Regions from separate parts of the Streptomyces sp. NPDC027962 genome, predicted to be linked through region 3. Evidence: riboswitches for the same ligand, from Rfam matches in the RefSeq annotation. Region 3 holds a riboswitch; each other region holds the start of a gene.

Region 1 (2,192 bases), on a different contig from region 3:
GACCCGGATCCCCTTGTTCGAGCAGGCGACCGACACCCGCCCCGAGGAGATCAAGGTGCAGGGGGTCCGGCCGCGGGTGTGGTTCGGCGAGCGGTGGATCACCAGCGTTTTTGATCTCTTCGAGGAGAATGTGCGCTACTTCCCCGCCCTGCTGCCCCTGTGCGACGAGGAGGATCCGCGCGGGACGCTCGATGGCGGGGACACACCGGAGCTGGCCGAACTGACCCTGCACAACGGCACCATCTACCGGTGGAACCGCCCCGTCTACGCCGTCTCCCACGGCCGACCGCATCTGCGCGTCGAGAACCGGGTCCTGCCTGCCGGCCCGACCGTCGCCGACACTCTCGCGAACGGCGCCTTCTACTACGGGCTGACCCGCGCCCTGGTCGACGAGGAGCGGCCGATCTGGTCCCGGATGTCGTTCCAGGCCGCCGAGGACAATCTGCACGCCGCGGCGCGGCACGGCATCGACGCGGACCTGTACTGGCCGGGCATGGGCGAGGTGCCGGTGGCCGAGCTCGTACTGAGGCGTCTGCTGCCCATGGCCCATCGCGGTCTCGAGCTCTCCGGCATGGACGCGGCGTGGCGGGAGCCGCTGCTGGGGATCATCGAGCAGCGCTGCGTCACCGGGCGCAACGGCGCGGTGTGGCAGGCGGAGATGTACCACCACATAGACGCCACGAGCCGCGTCGACCACCACGAGGCGCTTCGGCTGATGACGCAGCAGTACATCGCCTACATGCACCTGAACGCGCCGGCGCACACCTGGCCCGTGGACTGAGTGTTCCCCGCTCGTGCTGTGGGGGACGGAGGCGACCTGCCCGGCAATGCTCCTCTATGTCCGGTATAGAGGTTTTTTCCCGCATTAAGTTTGTAAGTCGAATTGCCATGCATTCCTGTGAGTTGAAGCTCTTTGGGGGTTATGGGGCAACCCTGGAGGTTGCCCCGATCCCTCGTGATGTCGGTCACCTGGTCCGCTCTGTGCGGATACCGCCGCACGGGCCAGTTCCCGTTGCCTGGGCGGAATTTGAGCCTTTTGACGCGGCACTGACAATATGAATTGCCCGTCGGGGGGAGACGTCCGCTTTGTGATGTGGAATTCAGGACTTGTTTCGCCGGGATCCTCTCGCTTAACGTCACCGTCAATCCGGACGGACCGCCGAATCCTGCCGCCGTCCGGTTAAACCGCACCCACTCACGTACGGCAGGAGCGGGGGAACCAGGTAAGCCGCCGATCCGGAATCCCGGAACGGCTCGGGGTGAAGTCGCCATCAGATGCGACCGGGCATCTCCAGCCCGAACCCGACAGCTCACCTCGCAGGCGACGGAGAGGAATTCGCCATGCCCGCAAAGGGTAAGCACCGTCGTCCCAAGTCCCGTTCACTTACCCGCGGATTCGTCGCAGCGGGCACGGGCGGTGCCGCACTCGCCCTCCCCCTCATGGTCACCACCACTGCGCAGGCAGCGCCGGCCGCGCTGCCCGTGGCCGCGGAGAAGGCTGTCGCGCCGGTCACCGTGGCCGCTGCCGCGCAGGTCGCCGCACAGAAGTCCAAGGTCGTCACCTATTCCGTGGTCGCGGGTGACTCCCTTTCCAAGATCGCCACCAAGTATTCCCTGAGCGGCGGCTGGAAGGAGCTCTTCAATGACAACCGGAGAGCCATCGGTCACGATCCGGCACTGATTCACCCCGGTCTCGAGCTCACGATCGGCGCAAAGTCCCCGGCCAAGGAAAAGGCCGCGCCCAAGAAGGCCGACCGGGCCGCCGCGACCGACCGTGCGGACCGCTCGGAGCGGAAGACGGCCCCCGCCGCCAAACCCGCCACCTACGCGAACAACCTCGACGGCTGGATCAAGGAATCGCTGGCCGTCATGGCCCGGCACGGAATTCCGGGAACCTACGAGGGAATTCACCGCAACATCATGCGTGAGTCCTCCGGCAACCCGCGAGCCATCAACAACTGGGACATCAACGCCATCAACGGCACGCCCTCGAAGGGCCTGCTGCAGGTCATCCAGCCGACCTTCGACGCGTACCACGTCCCCGGCACGGCCAACGACCTGTACGACCCGGTCGCCAACATCACGGCCGCGTGCAACTACGCCGCCGACCGCTACGGCTCGATCGACAACGTGAACGGCCCCTACTGACGGGACCGTTGCACGGCCGGCAGGCCGCAACACTTCACCGGGCC
Region 2 (2,192 bases), on a different contig from region 3:
TCATCTTCCTCGGGACCGCCGTCGACGACACCGCCGCCAACGACGCCATCGCCCAGTTCCTGCACCTCGAGTACGCCGCCCCCGACCAGGACATTTCCCTGTACATCAACTCCCCCGGCGGATCCCTCCACGCCATGTCCGCCATCTACGACACGATGCAGGTCGTCACCTGCGACGTGGCCACCACGTGCCTCGGCCAGGCCGCCTCGACCGCGGCCGCGCTGCTCGCCGCCGGCGCGCCGGGCAAGCGCATGGCGCTGCCCGGCGCGCGGATCGTGGTCCAGCAGCCTGCCTTCGAGGAGCCGTTGCGGGGGCAGCCCTCCGATCTGGAGATTCATGCTGCCGAGTTGTTGCGGCTGCGTGCGCAACTCGCCGGGACGCTGGTCCGCCACACCGGCCAGGACGCCGACCGCATCGCCGCCGACCTGGAGCGGGACAGAATCTTCGACGCGACGGCGGCCAAGGAGTACGGCCTGATCGACCATGTCATCACGAGCCGCAAGACCTCTGCCTCTATCACACCGTCCGGCGCGAAGTGAACGCGCGATGCTGCCGCCGGAACTGCCGCCGCTGCCTGCTTTGACCCGCGCCGAGGCCGAATTCGTCGACGCGTATCTCGAAGTCGTCGACATGGTCGGCCGGATCAACCCCGCCCGCTCCACCCACACCTACGGCGCACTGCGCGCGGCTCAAGCCCTGGTGGGGCGGGCCGCCGCACTGAAGGACGCCCTGACGCTCATGCATGTGCGCGGCGAGAGTGAGGTGTACACGCACACGCTCGCCGAGGCGCTTCGCGTTCTGGACGGGGAGCGCAGGGCGAGGCGCGTGACCATGCCGCCCGTTTCCACGAGTTGACGGTCGTTCCGCTGCTGTCAACCGCCAACGGGGTAACGGCATTCGTACCCCGTTCGGTGGAGCTTCAACGAAGTTGTTGCGTGTCGCAGGACTTGCGCGGCGCGATCACCGATCTGGCCCAATCGACGGCTTCACCGCTGGTACGACCATGCGTCCGCGTCATGCGAGAACGGTGTTCACACTCCTGTCCACCCGAAAGGGCCAGTCGTGATCAGCTTCACAAAAGCCGTTTCAACTCGGAAATCGGACATGGGTGGGTAACGATCCGTGGGACGACAAGCCCCCGCCACCTTGACGGGGCGGTCCGGGCGGACGCTGAGTCCTGCCGCCGCACCGGACGACTGGTCGACGGAAGTGCATCGGCAGGAGTGGAGGACCCGAGCAGTACGGCGTGACCGGCGATCCCGGACACGTCTTGGGGTGAAGCCGCTTCGGCGGCCGGGCGTCTTCGCCGGTCCGAACCCGACAGGTCATCCTTCACAGGCGGCTGACGAAGGGTTGCGCATGACTGCGCAGATTCATCTCCCGCTCCTCTTCTCGCGTGCGGGCGCCGTGTCGGCACTGACCATCGCCGCCGTCGGCGGCTCACTCCTGGCCCCCAGCAGCTCCGCAGAGGGGCGAGCGATCAGCAGCCACGCGAGCAAAGCACTCAAAGTGGCTGCCTCGAAGCAGGGATCGCCCTACCGCTACGGCGCCACGGGCCCGGCCCGCTTCGACTGCTCCGGGCTCACGCTCTACTCGTACAAAAGAGCGGGGAAGAGACTGCCCCGGACCGCCCAGCAGCAGTACAACCGGACGCGACATATCTCCGCCGCCAACCGGCAACGCGGTGACCTGGTGTTCTTCCACTCCGGAGGTTTCGTGTACCACGTGGGCATCTACGCCGGCCACGGCAAGATCTGGCACTCACCCAAGACGGGCGACGTGGTCAAGCTCGCCAAGATCTGGACGAGGAGCGTCAAGTACGGCCGCGTGCGCTGACGCCCCGACAGTTCCCCTGCGTACGTGCCCCGGTCACCCTGTCACAGGGACCGGACCAGCAGGGCGACCCCGAGCCCGGTGGCGCCCCCCGTGACGTCTTCGACGGCGACGGGCGGTGCGCCGGCCGGGCGAACACGGGCCGCCCTGCGCCGGCGATGCCGACGGCGAGCACAGTGGGTCAGTTCTGCACGGGCACGGACCACGGCAGCGCGATCCAGACCGTCTTGCCGCCCTCCTGGGTGGGTGAGACGGACAGCCGACCGCCGCACTCCGCGGTGAGCGTACGGATGATCACCATTCCGCGACCGTTGTCCTGGCGGACCGCTGCCGGCAGCCGCTGCGGCCAGCGCGGATGG
Region 3 (2,192 bases):
CGGTACCGGTGTCACGGTCGGGGGTGGTCTCGCTCTCCTGTCGCTGTCGCTCTGCCTCCGCCTCCGCTTCGGCGCGGGCGGCCGCCTCCGCCTTGGCCTTCGCCTCGGCCTTGCGGCGCGCCTCCTCTTCCTTCTTCCGCTCGATCGCGGCGAGCCGTGCCTTCTCCTCGGCCGTCAGCTTCGACAACAGCGTGCGCGCCTCGGCGAGCTTGGTCTGCACGGTCTTCTTGCTGGTGCGCAGGGACTCCTGGGAGTCCGTGAGGGACTCGAGGCGCTTCGTCGCCTCCGCGCGCTGCTCGGCAGCCGCCGCCCGCTCGGTCTCGTATTCGGTGACGGCCCTGCGCTGCTGGTCCGTCATCCGGTCCATCAGCTGCGTCTGGTCGAAGTACGCCTGCGGGCTGTCCGCGAACATCAGCGCGGCGGTGGGCGTGACTGCGCCGGTCCGGTACTGGGCGGCCGCGTAGTTGCCGAGGGCGCGGCGGGACTCGTTCAGCTTCTCGGTGCGCTTGGCCGCGTCGTCGAGCAACTGGTCCACCTCGGCGCGTTTCTCCGCCGTGGCTTCCTTGGCCTTGTTGAACTCCTGGGTGGCGCTGCCCGCCTGCCGGTACAGGTCGTCGACCTTCTTCTGCACCTCTTCGATGCTGGGCTTCGGATCGGAGGGTGCGGCGGTCGCGCTCTGCGTGGAGAGCAGAGTCACACCGGCGAGTGCTGCCGTCGTGAAGCCGACGGCGGGGGAGGTCTTTGCGGTTCGGCTGCGGGGCTTGCGATGCGACGCCAAGGCCGGCATCTCCTTCTTCCGTGGACCGCCTACCGGGTTAGCTGTCGGGTTCGGGCGGAGCGGAAGACGCCCTACGGACCGAGTGGTGCGCGGTCCGATTCACCCCGGTTGTGCATGGTGGGTCCCCGGTTCCGAACTCCTTTGGCAGGAGCCCGGATTCGGCGCAGGCTGCCCGTTCGGCGTGGTTCGCCAGGAGGGGTACGGGCCGCCTGGTCGAGCACGCTAGCCAACTCGTGTGTGTGCTGTGAAGGTTGATGTTCGATATGTCCGATACATTTTCGTGACCTTTTTCGGCGGGTGGCCGCCGGCCGGGGTGCCGATGGCAGGGCGGATGCGTCCCGTCACGTACCGTGTCCCGCTCGTGCCCCTGCTCGTGTCCTGCTCGTGTCCCGATGCGGCCACGTGCTGTCGGTCCGGCCGCCTAGACTCGTTAAGCGATGAGCAGCCTCTTTGACGACAGCTTCCTGGCGGACCTCCAGCCCGACGGGGACGAGCAACCGCCGCCGCCCGAGGAATCGGCTCCGGAGCAGCTTCCGGACGACCTCTTCCAGGGCGCGTTCGACGTGCCTCCGGCCCGCGACGGGTACTACCGCGACGGCGCCCCGCGCCCTGTCGTGGACCCCGCCGCCCTGCTCGAGGGGCTGAACGAACAGCAGCGTGCGGCCGTCGTGCACACAGGGTCACCGCTGCTCATCGTGGCCGGTGCCGGCTCCGGCAAGACCCGGGTCCTCACCCATCGCATCGCGCATCTGCTGGGCACGCGGCATGTCCACCCCGGCCAGATACTGGCGATCACCTTCACCAACAAGGCCGCCGGCGAGATGAAGGAGCGCGTCGAGCAGCTGGTCGGCCCGCGTGCCAATGCGATGTGGGTCCTGACCTTCCACAGCGCCTGCGTCCGGATCCTGCGCCGCGAGTCGAAGAAGCTGGGCTTCACGTCGTCGTTCTCGATCTACGACGCGGCGGACTCCAAGCGGTTGATGTCGCTGGTCTGCCGCGATCTGGACCTCGACCCGAAGAAGTTCCCGCCGAAGTCCTTCAGTGCCAAGATCTCGAACCTGAAGAACGAGCTGATCGACGAGGAGACCTTCGCCGACCAGGTGGTTGGTGGTACCTCCCAGGCCGAAGGCTCTGGGGGAGGATTCGAGAAGACGCTCGCAGAGGCGTACCGGATGTACCAGGCGCGGCTGCGCGAAGCCAATGCCCTGGACTTCGACGACATCATCATGACCACGGTCCACCTGCTTCAGGCGTTCCCGGATGTCGCCGAGCACTACCAGCGGCGCTTCCGGCACGTCCTCGTCGACGAGTACCAGGACACCAACCACGCTCAGTACACGCTCGTGCGCGAGCTGGTGGGCAAGGGGTGCGAGGACCTGGACCCGGCCGAGCTGTGCGTCGTCGGCGACGCCGA

Evidence for each region. Region 3 has a riboswitch for cyclic di-AMP ahead of ACZ4SA_RS16580 (C40 family peptidase). Riboswitches for the same ligand answer to the same signal wherever they lie in the genome.
Region 1: another riboswitch for cyclic di-AMP. It lies ahead of ACZ4SA_RS24510 (LysM peptidoglycan-binding domain-containing protein); the one in region 3 lies ahead of ACZ4SA_RS16580 (C40 family peptidase).
Region 2: another riboswitch for cyclic di-AMP. It lies ahead of ACZ4SA_RS18335 (C40 family peptidase); the one in region 3 lies ahead of ACZ4SA_RS16580 (C40 family peptidase).

Annotation. Positions count from the first base shown of each region.
Region 1 is NZ_JBVHTA010000028.1:85,732-87,923, reverse strand. It holds gene ACZ4SA_RS24515 (glutamate-cysteine ligase family protein) at 1-781, shown strand, start outside; cyclic di-AMP (ydaO/yuaA leader) riboswitch at 1,179-1,339, shown strand; gene ACZ4SA_RS24510 (LysM peptidoglycan-binding domain-containing protein) at 1,342-2,148, shown strand.
Region 2 is NZ_JBVHTA010000017.1:137,242-139,433, forward strand. It holds gene ACZ4SA_RS18325 (ATP-dependent Clp protease proteolytic subunit) at 1-539, shown strand, start outside; gene ACZ4SA_RS18330 (hypothetical protein) at 547-855, shown strand; cyclic di-AMP (ydaO/yuaA leader) riboswitch at 1,201-1,356, shown strand; gene ACZ4SA_RS18335 (C40 family peptidase) at 1,360-1,836, shown strand; gene ACZ4SA_RS18340 (ATP-binding protein) at 2,015-2,192, opposite strand, start outside.
Region 3 is NZ_JBVHTA010000015.1:80,962-83,153, reverse strand. It holds gene ACZ4SA_RS16580 (C40 family peptidase) at 1-787, opposite strand, end outside; cyclic di-AMP (ydaO/yuaA leader) riboswitch at 790-952, opposite strand; gene pcrA (DNA helicase PcrA) at 1,216-2,192, shown strand, end outside.